2 regions of the Caldicellulosiruptor obsidiansis OB47 genome follow, and region 2 is predicted to be linked to the other one. Evidence: riboswitches for the same ligand, from Rfam matches in the RefSeq annotation. Region 2 holds a riboswitch; the other holds the start of a gene.
What was found. A riboswitch is a leader RNA that binds a small molecule or an ion and turns the genes downstream of it on or off. The one in region 2 is predicted to bind cyclic di-GMP.
Positions count from the first base shown of each region.

Region 1: another riboswitch for cyclic di-GMP. It lies ahead of COB47_RS11540 (hypothetical protein); the one in region 2 lies ahead of COB47_RS08405 (tapirin).

Region 1 covers NC_014392.1:2,487,701-2,496,027, forward strand. The annotation lists gene COB47_RS11540 (hypothetical protein) at 156-1,139, opposite strand; cyclic di-GMP riboswitch class I at 1,206-1,295, opposite strand; gene COB47_RS11545 (SDH family Clp fold serine proteinase) at 1,405-2,214, opposite strand; gene COB47_RS11550 (rhomboid family intramembrane serine protease) at 2,239-2,967, opposite strand; gene COB47_RS11555 (biotin transporter BioY) at 3,224-3,781, shown strand; gene recD2 (SF1B family DNA helicase RecD2) at 3,711-5,936, opposite strand; gene COB47_RS11565 (hypothetical protein) at 5,986-6,498, opposite strand; gene COB47_RS12050 (YvrJ family protein) at 6,583-6,732, opposite strand; gene COB47_RS11570 (DUF2922 domain-containing protein) at 6,845-7,057, opposite strand; gene COB47_RS11575 (DUF1659 domain-containing protein) at 7,116-7,328, opposite strand; gene spoVAC (stage V sporulation protein AC) at 7,538-7,996, shown strand; gene spoVAD (stage V sporulation protein AD) at 8,016-8,327, shown strand, end outside.
Region 2 covers NC_014392.1:1,807,112-1,815,438, forward strand. The annotation lists gene COB47_RS08400 (helix-turn-helix domain-containing protein) at 41-1,183, shown strand; gene COB47_RS08405 (tapirin) at 1,199-3,148, opposite strand; cyclic di-GMP riboswitch class I at 3,349-3,438, opposite strand; gene COB47_RS08410 (transposase) at 3,565-4,944, opposite strand; gene COB47_RS08415 (IS1634 family transposase) at 5,354-7,069, shown strand; gene COB47_RS08420 (tapirin) at 7,344-8,327, opposite strand, start outside.

The DNA.
Region 1 (8,327 bases), 680 kb from region 2:
ATTTTAGATAATTTAGAAGAATAAGTAAACTAAATCATAAACAAAAAGGGACTAGTTCCGGTCAAAACGTTAGAACAAGTCCCTTTTTATCTTTATTAAAATACCACTGTCTCAATCTTTTTTGCCACCATATATCTTAACGCGCAAAGATATTTTTACATTTTCATAACACTTGCAAGATGATGAACAGCAAATCCAATATTTGTATATCCTTTGGAATCAAAATAAGCTTTAACACTGCTTAGCTCACTGTACATTGTTGCAAGCCCTTCTTCAAAAAATGTAACATTCTCACCTTCGCTCGATGGCTGTGTTTCTACAGAAATTACAAGTCTTTTACCAAAGTTTTTTGCATAACCTGCTTCATTCTCAGCAATTGCTATAATCTCATGACTGCTGTCTCTGTATGCCATGATGTTTGTCCAGCTTGTTTTTGAAATTACCCACTGTGCAAGATTACCTGAGCCATAGTTATTAGAATAATATATCTCATCAAACCAGAAGGGTATATCAAATACAACCGGAAGATTTAATCTTGCTGCCTGTAAAACTGCCTCATCAACAAAGTTCTGATAGTTTAAAATTACATTATCTCTTGCCGTGTTCCACTCAGCGTTTTGATAAGGCTCAACATCAAGGTGAATACCACAAAACTTTTCGTTCTCTGATACACTCAAATTATAATTCTCAACCCATCTGATGAAATTATAAAACCCTTCTCTTTTGTCCTGCCATATCCATATACTATCCCCAGACAGCGCATATACATTTATCCCATAAGATGTAGCAGAAGATACAAAATCTCTGTAATACCTTAAATCAAGAGTACTATCAATCTGAAGATATAACTCAGAATATCCATTTATCCGCAAATAGTTCAAAATCTCATCTTTGCTGCTTACAATTAACCAAGGGTTCCAAAGCCATGTACCAAAACCTGTGTTATTGCTGGATATAGCCGTTTGAGATGGCTGCTTTGTTTCCTCTTGAGATACAGGAGTCTGCTCTGGCTCAGATATCTCATAAGACTGTGTTTTCTTTAGACCTGCAATCTGTCTTTTCTTTGCTGCAAATGCCATTGCACTTGAAATTGATAAAATTAATAAAATAATAATGAAGACTGAAATCAATTTTTTCATATCAAAATACCTCCTTATATGGAGTTTATTATCATAATTTTTTGCTGGAACTCCATATAAGGAGTTCCTGGCAGCCTGGCAACCATAGGGGGTTTTTCCCCCGACAGGCCCATGGCTTTGCGCCCACAGGTTTCCCTGTGTTTGCCTTTTTCAGGAATATCACTTTAATTTTTTAACAATTTAAATTATACTCTTTTTATTTTCAAAAATCAATTTCAAAATTTCTGAATTGTCTGCTGCATTCAACTCTTTTATCTCTGAGGATTTATTTTCTTGGCACCCACAGATAATCGACAGAAGACTTTTTGTTAACAGGTTGCGGATATAAACACATGAGCTGTTTTATTTCTCTATCCATATCGCATCTTACTTTTAACCCCAGTTCTTTTGCCTTTTCATATGTTATTGGAAAATCATGTGTGTATTTGCCCTCAACAAGCTCTTTTGCTATGTTTTGAGCAACATCTTCAGGGTAGTTATCAGAAAGAAGTTCTAAAACAGCATCTTTTGTCTGCTTTAAAGCCTTTCTTGCAATGTCTGCTAAAATCAATGTTTTGTCATCAACCTCATTCAATGTCTTTTGTTTTACAACCTCAAGGATAGACACTGCCGGAAATTCCCCAATCTGAGGATCAACAGGACCTAAAACCGCATCCTCACACATAACTATCTCATCTGCAGCAAGAGCAATGAGAGTCCCGCCCGACATTGCATAGTGAGGAACATGAACCGTAACCTTCCCTTTATGTCTTTTTATTGCTCTTGCTATCTGGAGCGAAGCTAAAACAAGCCCACCCGGTGTGTGTAGAATTATATCAAGTGGAATTGAGGGGTCAGTCATGTTTATTGCCCTTACGACTTCTTCTGAGTCGTTTATGTCAATGTATCGGTACACCGGAAAACCAAGAAAACTCATTGTCTCTTGCCTGTGAACAAGAAGAATAACTCTTGAACCTCTTTTTTTCTCTATTTTAGCAATAAGCTTTTGTCTTGCAGATTCAAGCATTCTCTGTTTCATAACTGGCTGAAGTGAACTTGCTATGATGAAAAATATCAGCAAATCCCAAAAACTCATGTCATACACTCTCCTTTTTAAATCTTAATAATATCTGTAGTAAAAAATCTCATCATCGAAAAAATTATGATATCTGCGATACTTCTTTTTAAAGAAGTTGACAGTCAGCGCTCCAAATACAAATCCGCCAATGTGAGCCCACCAGGCAATTCCACTTCCAAACACAGGTCCAAACAGCTCAAGAATCCCGGACGACACCTGTGATAAAAACCACAAACCAAGGTAAAACACAGCTGGAATTTCAATAAACAGAGGGATAAATCCTATTGGAATTAGAGTAACAATCCTTGAAAGTGGGAACATCAAAAAGTACGCACCCATAACACCAGATATTGCCCCTGATGCGCCAACAATCGGAACATTTGAGTCTGCATTAAAAAACCAGTGGGTATAGGCTGCAAAGAATCCACTCAGAAGATAAAAAATCAAAAATCTGAAATGACCTACCCTGTCTTCAACATTGTCACCAAAAAGCCACAAAGACCACATGTTAGATATAAGATGCATCCAGCTTCCATGCATGAACATTGAACACATTATTGGAAATATGGAATATACAATCGCAACTATTAAACCATGCGAGAGAGCATGAGAAAAACTGTCAGGAACAAATGCATATTTTAAAACAAACTCAGAAGCTGCTTCAGGTGGAAGTGAAACCTGGTATAAAAAAACAAGAATGTTTACCGCTATCAAAAACCATGTCATAAAAGGTTTTTCCCTGCTCGGGATAGTATCTCTCAAAGGAATCAAGCTTTTTTTCCTCCTTTTCAAATTTAAAATTGATGCTACATTATTAAATACCCATTTTAGAAACATTATTATACATATTATATCAATTTATTTGCCAAAAATAAAAGAAGGCTAACAGAATTTTGCCGAAAATTATCGAGCGTTGCCGAAAATTAAAAATTTGGTCAATTTTAATTGTTGACAAAAGCCTCTTATTTTGCTATTCTATTTGTAAACCTGATTTAATAATATGGTTTACATTGGGGGTAGAAAAATTATGTCGCAAAATGTTGAAATGGTAACTAAAACAAGAATGATTATTTTATCTGCTCTTTTTGCAGCAATAACTGCCATTTGTGCTCAAATTAAGATTCAAATAGGACCAGTACCTTTTACGATGCAGGTTTTTGCAATTTTTCTGGCAAGTTTGATGCTCACTCCAAGGTATGCATTTTTGAGCCTTCTTGTATATGACCTTTTAGGGGCTGTTGGTGTGCCTGTATTTGCCGGCTTTTCCGGCGGGCTATCTAAATTTGTTGGACCCACTGGTGGGTATTTGATAGCATTTCCGATTGCAGCGTTTGTTACAAGTTATATAAATACAAAAAAGCCAATAAAAAATGAGGCAGCAAATGCCTCAGTAGCACTCATTTTAGGGCTTGCAATTATCTACATCTTTGGATTTTTGTATCTCTCGTGGGCTGCACACATGACACTCAAAAAGGCTTTTGCCGTAGGTGTTGCACCGTTTATAATCCCAGATATTATAAAGCTCGCACTTGCATATTTTCTTGCCCGCGCAATAAAAAGTCGCAAAGTGCTGAATATCGCATAGCCTCTTTTTGGTTTGCTATCATGTATTCAAGCGCGCTTTTTTTACCCACCAACACAACAAGTTCTTTTGCTCGTGTTACGGCAGTGTAAAGAAGGTTTCTTGTCATCAAAATGGGGTAGGTCTCAACAACAGGCATCACTATGCACCTGAACTCTGACCCTTGCGATTTGTGAACAGTCATTGCATATGCAAGTTCTAAATCGTCAAGCAGCGAAAAGTCATAATACACAAACTTTTCATCGTCAAACAGGATTTCCAGCACACCTTGCGCCCTGTCAATATCTTTGACAACTCCAATGTCGCCATTGAATATCCCTGTTGAGACTTTGCCCTTCTCCTCTCCTTGTAAAATCTCATATTCAAGTGAATAGTTGTTTTTTACCTGCATGACCTTGTCTCCAACTCTGAACAGGTTTTCTTTATAAGCATACTCTTTTTTAGAAGGATGAGGTGGGTTTAAGTACTGCTGCAGCACACGATTTAAGTTGTACATCCCAACAATCCCTTTTTTTGAAGGACACAGGACCTGGATGTCTGTCATCGGATCGCACGAAAGATAGTTTGGAACCTTTTTTATCACAAGTTCAATTACAGTTTTTAAAATCTCTTCCTGAGAGTTTTTCTGGATAAAATAAAAATCGCTCTCCTTTTGAAGATGTGGAAACTCACCTCTGTTTATCCTGTGTGCATTGAGGACTATAAAGCTATTTTCGCTCTGGCGATACACCTCTGTCAAAGTGGTGCAAGGTACAATTTCGCTTTTTATAAGGTCTTTTAAGACATTCCCTGCACCAACAGATGGAAGCTGGTCTTTGTCTCCAACAAGCACAATTCTTGTTGTCGGTTTTGTTGCAGCAAGAAGATAGTTCATCAGGAAACTGTCTACCATGCTCATTTCATCCACCACTATAGCATCGCATTTTAAGGGATTATTTGGTCCTTTTTGGAAAATAACATGTGTGTCTAAAACTGTCATTTCCAAAAGTCTGTGGATTGTTTTTGATTCTCTTTCGCAGGCTGCCTGCATCCTCTTTGCAGCTCTTCCTGTTGGTGCACAAAGAAAAACCTTTTTGCCTTCACCCTCGAAAATTTGAATAATGCATTTTATTATTGTTGTCTTTCCTGTACCAGGACCTCCTGTGATAATGCTAACGCCTTGAGTCAGTGCCATCTTGATGGCTTTCTTTTGATTTGGCGAAAATGCAATACCGTTTTTTGCTTCAAACTGAGAGATCTTTTCATCTATATCAGCAATGTCATCATATTCTTTTAGCATTGACAGGATTTTATCTGCTATATACTTTTCACACTCATAGTAACCGTACAAAAACACCATCTTTTGAGATTCAACTTCATCTTTTACAATTCTTCTTTCTTGAGCTAAAACTTCAAGCGCATCTTCTATTTTTTCCACTGGAAGGTCAAGAGTTTTTGAACAAACCTGTTTGAGCCTATTTTCTGGCAGGCAGGTATGCCCTTCACTATTTGCTGCCAGTGTCAAAAGATTAAGTATCTTGGCAGATATTCTTCTTCCGTCATCTGGCATAACTCCCATGTCAAGTGCAAGCCTGTCAACCTTTTTAAAGTCAAGCTCTGGGAACACTTCTAAAAGAAAATATGGATTTTCCTGTAAAAGCGACAGAGCAGAAAATCCATAAAGTTTAAAAAGTCTCATTGCATGGTTCTGTGAAAGCCCGTACTGGGAAAAGATTGACATGATATCTTTCAAAAATTTTTGGAATGCAAACATATTCCTTATTCGCTCAACCTTTTCGGGTGTCATGCCGCGAATACTAAGAAGCTTTTCAGGCTCTTCCTGCAAAACTCTTGCAGTGTCATCTCCAAAGGTATCAACAATCTTCTTTGCAGTCTTCTGCCCGATACCTTTTATTACTCCAGAGGAAAGATAAAGATATATCTCATCCTTTGTCTGCGGCAGAAGTTTCTCAAGGTAGCTTACTTTCAGCTGCTGACCGTAAACAGGATGAACATAAAACTCACCGTATACGCTCACCTTTTCACCGATAGCAATGTCTGGAACTATCCCTACTGCTGTGAACACCTCATCGTCGCAGATTATCTCAAACACCGTATAGCTATTTTCCAAATTCCTGTAGATTATATCGCTAACCATACCTTGAATGTTTTGCTGCATATTTTCATTGCTTCTCCTTCAAAAATTGCAATTTACCTGCTACATTATTTTACTCCAATCCAAACACATTCACAAGCTCACACTCTTCTTTTATTTTAAGCGCACCCTGTGACCATACTCCTTGCAAATAATCTGTTATAACAGAAGCAAGAGTAATTCTTTTTTTGAAATACTTTGCAGAACCAAGACAGCTTAAAACTGCACCGCATCGCAAAAGCATCTCAAAGCCCTCGCCTTTATCGTCAATTTTGAATATCTGACTTATGTTAACATAACCAAAGATGGGGTCTGTTTTAACAATTGCTTTTCTTGTTTTTACAGGAATAAAGGTGGCATCCGGAAGAACAATGGGAAGAAGATTTTTCTGACCAATTCGCTGTGAGATAAGTTTTTTGATTGCCTGACAGTCTATTGCATAAAGTGAATATAGCTTTTTAGAAAAACTTCGAATTGACATTGGCACAACCTTCTTTTCGCCACTTAAAAAAAGAATTAGCACACTATCACCATTTTCTGTGTAGTGTGGTACAAAATATATAATATCTTTTGGAATACTGTTCATAATAAATATCACCATCCTGAAAAAGGCTTTATTTTCCATATTTTTAAAAGCACACTTCTATTATACCGAACACTCTTTTGCATGTCAATTGTTTTTCATCTGTAGTATCTTTTCAGAGAGCTTATCAATGCTGTCAGAGAGCTTGTCTATCTTGCTTTCAAACCTTGTGAGAAGATAAATGCAAAGCACAATTGGAAAGCCTATGTTGGCAATATTGGCAATCAAATCCTGCATATTTTTCACCTCCCAGTTTGAGTTTGTTATGTACATTTAAAAGTTTTTTAAAAACATGCCGACCTGCCAAAGTTCAAAAGGTCAGGTCGGCACGCTTTTTTTGAAAGTTTTTTTATTTTCCGATTAAAGTGTTTACCTCTCTGTCAACAATTCTTGCTGAAACTTTTTCAACAATTGGGCTTGATGTTACAAATATGTTCTTTTGCACAATCAAATTCATCACACTGTCAACCTCGGCAGCAGTAAGGTTTGGTTTTGGTTCTGGAATGGAAAGTCTGAATGTCTTGCCGTTTTGAAGCCTAAATGTCAAAACCAGTGTGAGCATTTTTACTTTCACCTCCTTTCTGCTATTTTTTTGAGCTCTCAAAAGCTTGAAACGTCAATTAGTATAAAAGCTCAAAGTTGTTGCTTCTTATAATTGTGTACAGCGGCTTTGACTGAAGGCTTGCAATTGCCTGGCCAACTTGATACACATCCATATCTTGGGCATCTGGCTTGATATCAAAAGAGAGTGTCTTGAACCTTATTTTGCCAGTGGATGTCGTGCCGTTTTCAAGTTTAAGCTGCAGCAAGCCTACAAGTGGTTTTGCTGCCATCTTCGCCTCACCTCCTTTCTGCCTTTATTTTAAACCCATTACAGTAGTGTTTTCAAAAATTATTCGAATGTTTGTTTGTAAAATCTGATTGATATTTTAAACCAAATTTCAATCAGACTATTTCAAATCTCGCTTGGTTGTGAATAAATCTCAAAAAAATTTAAAATAATATCATCTTGAGGTTTTGTTTGCGGGGGGTGCTTTGCAAAGTGAACATCAAAGATAAGAAAGCCTGTGAATACCAGGCACTTGTAAAGGCAAACGAGCCAAAGACAAACTCTTTCAAAAACTGCATCTTGGCATTCTTAGTTGGCGGGGCTATCTGCGATGTGGGTCAGGCGTTTTTGAACCTCTACAGCAGCTTTTTCCCAAATGATGAGGCTCAAGTTCTGACATCCATAACCATGATTTTTCTTGGAGCTTTTCTGACAGGCCTTGGAGTGTATGATAAAATTGGTACTTTTGCCGGAGCAGGTTCTATTGTCCCAATCACTGGTTTTGCAAACTCTATTGTCTCTCCTGCTATTGAGTACAAAAAAGAAGGGTTTGTGTTCGGCGTGGGAAGCAAGATGTTTTTGATAGCAGGACCTGTTCTTGTATATGGAATTTCCACATCCATACTGGTAGGGCTTTTGTACTACCTTGTTAAAGTATTTCCTGGGATATGAAAGTGAGGTTACCATCACAATGAAGCTGGGAAGGTCAACATACAGATTTGAATCAAATGTGACTATCTCCGACTGTTTTACAGTTGTTGGGAAAAAAGAGGGACAGGGACCTCTTTCAATATATTTTGACATGGTCATTGAAGATGAGTATGCAGGACAAAAGTCTTGGGAACTTGCAGAAGGAAAGCTTTTGAATATTGCAATTACAAAGCTTGTGCAAAGAGCAGGGGAAAAGCCTGATAACATAGACCTTATCTTAAGCGGTGACCTTTTAAACCAGCTGTCAAGCTCACACTTTGCTGCAAGAGATTTGGATATTCCTTTCATTGGC
Region 2 (8,327 bases):
GAAACATCAAAAAACTACCAGGATGGGAGGGCAGCCTACTATGAATATTATACCATATCATGAACTCAGAAAAATATCTCCTGAAAAGGCCAGAGAATTAATTCGAAAAGTATTTGAGGCAAATAACAAAAACATATCAAAAACTGCTAAAATATTAGGTGTATCAAGACACACTGTAAGAAGAGCAGTATATGGTCCTGTTGAGGATAAGTCTAGAAAGCCTAAAACTTGCCCTAAAAAACTTTCTTCTGAGCTTGAAAATCTCATTATCCAAGAGGCTAAAAAAACAGGATTCAGATACAGACGTCTTTCTCTTTATTTATTCAGAAAATATGGCGTTAAAATAAGTGAAAACACGATAAAATCTATTCTCAAAAGAAATAGTGTGCCGAGAAAGACAAGAAAGACGAAAAAGGGAGAAAGAAGTCTTTACGATTATGAGTCTCTCATCCCATTTTCTGAATTTCAGCTTGATACGAAACATCTTTTAGACAAAGAAAGCCTCCCAAAAGAAGTATATGAGCACATGATAAAATACAATCTACCGTGTTATGAGTGGAACATGATAGATGTTGCTACAAGGACAAGATTTACAGCTTATTCATATGAGCTTTCATCTACTTTTGGTTTTATGTTCATAACATTAGTAGTTTTATGGCTTAGGACACATAATGTAAGAAACCCAATAAGGATAAGATTAGATAATGGAGCAGAGTTTTGTGGTGGGAGCGAAAAAAAGCTAAAGGAGTGGAATGAGATGTTGTCATTTTTGGGAGTAGAGCTAAATCCTATTCCACCAAAAGCAAAACACTTGATGGGTATAATTGAAAATTCACATAGAGCAGATGATGAATATTTTTTGATGATTCATGCTGAAAGATGCATAACAAAAGACGAATTTATGACAAGAGCTCAAAAATGGCAGGATACGTGGAATTTTTATAGACCTCACAATGGTAAAGGAATGAATGGGAGGACACCTTTCGAAAAGTTTAGAGATTCAAAAATTCTGGTCTCCTCCCATGTATTTCAATTTCCTACTTTACTTCTTGAAGACTTATTAAAGAAAGTGGGGACTTTTTATTCTCTGTTCTGTAATAAATTAGGTGGTAAATATGTCTTCACCACGTGCCTTTTTCATTTTAGGATAGTAGAAAAAACCTTTACATATCCGTGTTACTAAGGTTTTTCATAAATATTATCTTACAATAATATTTCTTCTTCTTACACTATATAAAGTATCATTTTGAATTGCATTTGTTTGGTTATATATTGTTGCCGGTGGAACATACCCAGTAGTATTTGTTACCTGATTCTGAATGAGTGAACTCGGCGAACCATATATTAATGTTACACCATCAAATGGACTCCCGCCTGAACTATTTATATTAAGAGTATTACCTAACGCAATCAATTGACCATTTAATATTCTCGTTCCCACTGAAATAGTAATGTTGTTCCTTGCAAAAACATGCAATTGGAGTGGACTTGGAACTGGCGAAACGCCCATGCTTGCTAACCTGTTTTGAATCTCAACTTCAATTTCACCTGCATTACAATTTTCTCCAATAACAACAACTTGCGGAGGTGATTTAGAAATATCTGCAGCACTGTCAATTGAGGCTGGTGGAACTGGATCATGGGGTGTTATCGATGGTATACTTGTACTATTAGGAAAACTAAAATTTCTTATCTCATTTAAAATTTGTGGCAAGGGCGGATACGGAACTGAAGACACTACATTTATAACCCCACCTGAATTAACAATCCGACTATAGTCAGGCGGCATCCTCGTCACAATGGTTGCGCCATTTTCTATTACTAACGTAGTTGGATTGTTCAAAAACTGAATCGAATCGCAATATACTACCGCACCAGATTTTATTGTAACTGTCCCTTGATCCTGTATTCTTAACGCACCCCTGATTACTCCTATTTTCTTTATTACAACATCTACCGCATTTGCTGTACTACCTTTAACTATGACATTCCCATCGCAGTATAACTCATCAAACTCATATCTCCCTCTACCATATAATTCCGCATTTCCCCCCACGTACGTTATACCCATCTGCAAGCTAATATTTCTATCTCCAACACCCGTTCTTCTCAAATTTGACCTAATATAAGTTACATTGTTCACTTTTACATTGTCTTCGCGAACTTGTGGATTACCGTTCACACCCAGTGATAACTCACCCATTACCACCAAATTATTAATGTCAGTTTGCAAACCGCCGTGTGATTGTATGTCACCGCCTGTATGTATATTCCCGCCTATTATGGTAAAGTTAACATTTGCCACGAAGCTTCCATTTGTGTATAATGCATAATCAAACAAGTTAAATACTGAGGATGCAGCAGTAGTAGTTGCACTCGATACGCTACTTTCCAGCCCATTAGGCTTGGTTGCAAGTATTTCAACATCTAACCGCAATGTTCTCTTTATCTCTTTATCTGACGAAGTTCCTGCTCTCTTTTTAGATACATCAATGTAAATTGTATATCCATCAGGAAGAGACCCACTTGTCGTACCTGACCATGCATTAACTGTAATATCATCAAGTTCATACCCAGTCAGGCTCTCATAATGTGGCTTTATATACAACTCTACTAAGTCAGATAACTTCTTAAACTCCGGCAGCGACAGAGATTCAACCTTTATGGAAGCATCACTACCCACGTCATTCATAAACCGGCTTACCTCATCCCTTATAATCGCTTTCATACCCTCATACACTTTATCTTCAGCTACATCTCGACTTATCCTCCCATGTCGCAAATCATCCAATATCTTCCCCGGCTCATAGCTCTCATCTCCCAATAACCATCTCACTCGACCAGGACATATATCTTTTAGTGTCCCATCTCCCTTGTAATAATAACCATACGCTATATTCTTTGCATCCTCTAACAGTTGATTAAAATAATACAAAAACTCCTCTGCTGCACTTTCAGCTCCATAGCCTGTTGCAGATTTCTGATATATAGATGTGCTCTGGTTCAGCGATGCTAACACAGCCGACATCGCTCCCAGTAAGACTGTGCTTAAAATAGCAATTATTATTATCACAATAATTAAAGCACTTCCACTCAAATTTATTTTGAATACTTTTTTACTAAAGGTCTTCCAATTTGTTCTCAACATTTCACACACTTCCTTAAACTCTTAACTATAGTTAAATACAACGCTAACAATAATTTTCCCTCTTAACTCTCTCCGTACTTCCCACTTGTTCATTAATTCTTTGCTACTAAAACAACAATGGATATAAAAATAAAAGCATCTGGCTGTCGCCAGATGCCATTTGCCAATGATTAAATATATCACTCATCTCTTGGCATATTTTCGGCAGCCTGGCAACCATAGGAAGTTTTACTTCCGACAAGCCCATGGCTTTGCGCCCCTGCCTTTCGACAGGTTTGCCCTTTCGATATATGCCTTTACTCTTTTGACAATCACAATCCTCTGTATATTATTATCTCACAAAACTTAGAGTTTTTCAAGCACATTTTTCAGCTCCAACTGCAATTCGGAATTTGAACAACAACTCCTTTTTCATGTTATACTTTACCCAGAATCGAATCTAAGCGCTGCTTCACTTCTGCGTTGCATGACGCATACAACTGAATAAACTCCAGAAATCCAAAGATACCAAAGTACTGTCCAGCATATACAATAACCGATTTTGGCCCCTCTTCCACATACTTCTTTGCTGCTACAGGCAAACTTTTTCCCTCACATCTCTTCCCTTCTTCCATATCTCTGTATAGCTGGAAGAACAAATATCCTATCAGTACCATCACAATATGAAATGCTATAAAATTGTACTTCGTGCTCTTAAAATCTTCAATCTTCCAAAAATCCTTGATCTGTCGGTAATCTTCCTCAATCTCAGGCCTTAATTCATATGTCTTGATTATTTGTTTTGCTGTCTTCCCAAGATCTGTAGTCACAATTACAAAATATTCATCCGTCTTTGTGTCATGTACTACACACCCATTTATCTGTACGTCATCTTCAGGCTTGGCACTCCTCCAATAACTACCCAGTGATTCTACAAAAGCAATCTCCTGCCTCTTCCTTTTTTTGTTCGGGTGAGCTTCCCACTTGTTTTCTTCTTTTGCTATCATTACTGCCTGCTCATATGCCTCCATATTGCTTTTCAAAGGAATGTACGTATCCACTCCTCTCTTTTGTTTTAACTGGTTCATAAGCTCCCTCGAAATAAATCCACGGTCATTAATTAAAATGTCCCCAAATTTTAACATTTTGCTTTTTAGTACCATCTCTCGGCTTAATTCAAGGTCATGTACGTTAATACTACCTATTTTGATTTCTTCCAGTATACCATTATCACCTGTAATACCTCGTAGTGTAGACATCTTATATCCTCTACGCATTCCATCTTTATCTCTTACCACTTCTGAACCTTCATAATTGCTATTCTCCAGTAATACTTCAAGCTCAGTACAATCAAGAATATGAATATCAGGTACTATCTCCTTCTTCGGAAATACATACTCTTGAACATATGTATTATATCCTTGTATTAACTCTTCCACCGTGTATTTCTTTACTATGTTACGAAGGGTACCTTCGTCCATCAGCCCTTCTTTCAACCCTCTCTTATTGTCCCATATGTTCCAGCCAATTTCTGATAATGTCTCCGCATTGCTTATAGCAAAGGGTATATCTGTCAAACTGGTCTTTAGCTTCATCTTCGCTGTAATGGCTAATGTCAGCAATATGTGAAAAGGTATATTCTTATTTGCTGATCGTTTGTCCAAAAACGCATGCTCTAATAGCTCTATTATCCCTTCTCGTTTCATTTTAAGAATTATTGCATCTATCAAATTAGGAAAGCTTAAATCCGCTGCATCTATTGCACCTTTTCTAATAGCTTCTAATACTCTTTCTTTGTCTTTTTTACTTATTACCATATAATGAAACCTCGAAATATTATTCTTAAGAATTATCTTAATACTATATTCCTATATTGTCCAGTTATGCTATCCCTAATTACTTCTAATATGCTTAAAATAGCAGCTTTAAGCTCTCATTTCCTTTATTTAACTCCAAATTCCGAATTGAAGTTCAGCTCCTGTATTCAAGTGTAATTAAATTTATTAATTTAAAGCTGCAAAGACTACCTCCACAACCATCTAACTGAGCATTATAATTAACCACATTCCCGAGTTTTGCAGCAAAAAATTATTATCAAATTTTAAACAACTTGATTTTACTGAGATAGAAGGTCAAAAAATTTTTAAAATTTTAGCAAATTTTTATGGCGTTTTCTGGCGAAATGTGGTATAATACTCTTAAAATATTAATTACGAGGTTGCTAAATTGTATCTTAAAAAAAGTACAAACCGTAAAACTGGTAGAACTTATCTGTCAATCGTAAACAGCTACTATGACAAAGAAACTAAACAATCTCGAACAGCTACCGTCCGCTCCTTAGGTTATCTTGACGAACTTCAAAAACAATATGATGACCCTATCGCATTTTTCACCGAAGAAGTTCGTAAAATGAACGAAGAATTGAATAAAGAAAATTCTGAGCTCAATCTCAAAATTTCATTAAATGAAACTATGCCTTTAAATTATAGTGCTCGAAAAAATTTTGGTTATGCAGCTTTAAGTAAAATCTATCATGAGCTTGAAATAGACAAGTTCATAAAAAATAAACAGCGCTACTCACAAGAAGAATACGATGCTAATAGTATTTTAAAACTTTTGGTATACTCTCGCTTGCTTTTCCCCGCATCAAAAAAGAAAACTTTTGAAAATAAAGATATTTTCTTTGAAAAATTTGATTTTTCATTAGACGACGTATATCGAAGTTTATCTTTTTTCAATAGACATTGCGAGCAACTTTTACTTTGGATTCATGAACATATAAAAAAGCTTTATAACCGTAATACAGAGCTTGTTTACTATGATGTCACAAACTATTATTTTGAGATTGACAAACAAGATGAACTAAGGAGAAAAGGCGTATCAAAAGAACATCGTCCAGATCCTATTGTACAGATGGGATTGTTTATGGATACAAATGGCATACCTATTACATACAAACTTTTTCCTGGAAATGCGCCTGATAAAACAACTTTAATTCCTGCCTTGCGAACAATTCAAAAAGAATATTCCTTAGGCAGAATAATTGTAGTAGCAGATAGAGGACTAACAACCGGAGATAATATTTGGTATATTTTATCTGCCAAAAATGGATATATACTAAGTTATTCTATCAGAGGTGCTGACAGAGATTTTCAGAAGTATGTACTTGATGAAAAAGGATATGTTGAAAAATCCAATGGATTTAAAATAAAGTCAAGACTTTATCCAAGAGAGATTCAAATAACAACGGCAAGTGGGAAGAAGATGAAAAAAGTAGTAGATGAACTTCAAATAGTCTTTTACAGTCCGGAATATGCAGCAAAAGAAAAACAAGAGAGAGAAGCAGCTTTGATAAAAGCGATGGATTTGATTAAAAATCCAGGGAAATACAACAAAGCCACAGCTTATGGTGCAGCCAAGTATGTAAAGAATCTTGCATTTGACCCTAATACAGGTGAGATATTGGCAAGTGCTCAGAGGAAGCTATCTTTGGATGAAGAGAAATTAAAAGAAGAAGAAAAATTTGATGGATACTATGCTATTGTTACAAGCGAGTACAAAGAATCACCGGAGAAGATAATAAACATATATAAAGGACTTTGGAAGATAGAAGAAGCATTCAAGATAACAAAGAACGAGATAGAAAGTAGACCTGTTTATTTATCCTTAGAAGAACACATAAATGCTCATTTTTTGACCTGTTTTATATCATTAGTAATTGCAAAAATATTGGAATACAGGTTACAATGGAAATACTGTGTTACAGAGATTTTGGAGAGTTTGAGGAAAGCATCATGTAGCCATATTAAAGAAAACTATTATGTATTTGATTTTTTTGATGAAGTACTTGAGGAAATTGGAAAAGATTTAAACATAGATTTTAGTAAAAAATTTATGAGATTGAAGGAAATAAAAAAAGTTTTAGGTGAGACAAAAAAGTGATTTTTCACTATAACTTTTTGATAAAACTTAAATAGCCTACAATCCTTTATTCCCAATGGATTGCAGGCTATTTTTATTCCAATCATCTGCAAAAGTCAGGTTATTATCTCACAAAACTTAGAGTTTTTCAAGCACATTTTTCAGCTCCTGTATTCAAGTGTAATTAAATTTATTAATTTAAAGCTGCAAAGACTACCTCCACAACCATCTAACTGAGCATTATAATTAACCACACTCGTCATTGTTTTAAATAAACTTATTATCCTCACATTTACTACTTTATGACAATGTTTCGTCTTAAAATGTTATATAAAGTTTTTCTTCCAACTGCATCAGCCTCCGTATATATTATTTGAGATGGTTGAATACCTGTATTATTCTCAATGTCTTGTTGTATGGAAGGACTTGGCGTTTGATACTTTAGCGTAAGCCCAGCATATGGATTCTCCAAGCAGTTTACATCTAATGCATTACCAAGCGAGATTATCGAACCATTTAAAATAGTCATACCACCACCCACGAATGTAATGTTGCCCCGTGAAATTAAATGCAGCTGGAGTGTTGAGAAATCAACAGTGGGTAAACTTAATCTACCCAATATTTCTAACCTTGCTTCATTATCGTTAATAAAGGATTCACCATATATTACTATCTGCGGGGGTGTTTGAGTTATGTCTGCAGTGCTGCCAAGCTGAGGACTACCAACACTATCAGCTGGCAATGGTGTTATTAGCAAACCACTGGTATAATCCCGATTTCTTATTTCATCTATCTCAGCTGGCGTAGGTGGATATGAAAAAGAAGAAGAATACGAAATTGTCCCACCATTATTTTGTATGGATATTATCGTGGATGCATCGGGAGTTGTTGCTACATATAATTTTGCTCCATTTTCAAGAATCAAGCGGGAACCATTGCGTACTACCAATGAATTGCAGTAAACCGCACTGTTGCTTTTTAACGTTACTGTTGCTCCATCAATAACCTCAAGTGTCCCTCTTATACTTGCTAACGCTGAAACTTCCATGTTCACACCCGGTCCAGCTAGCTTTACATTGCTATCAGAAAACAATTGTACAAACTTATAGCTACCGGCCCCATATAATTGCATTTCCTGACCAACATAAATTGTTTTTGCATCAATATTAGTTGAGCGTGGGGATATCCTATTTGCTTTCAAACTTTTTTCTACATAAATTATATTCCTTACAACTATATTGTTGTCACGACATCGCGAGTCACTATCTTGATTTATCAT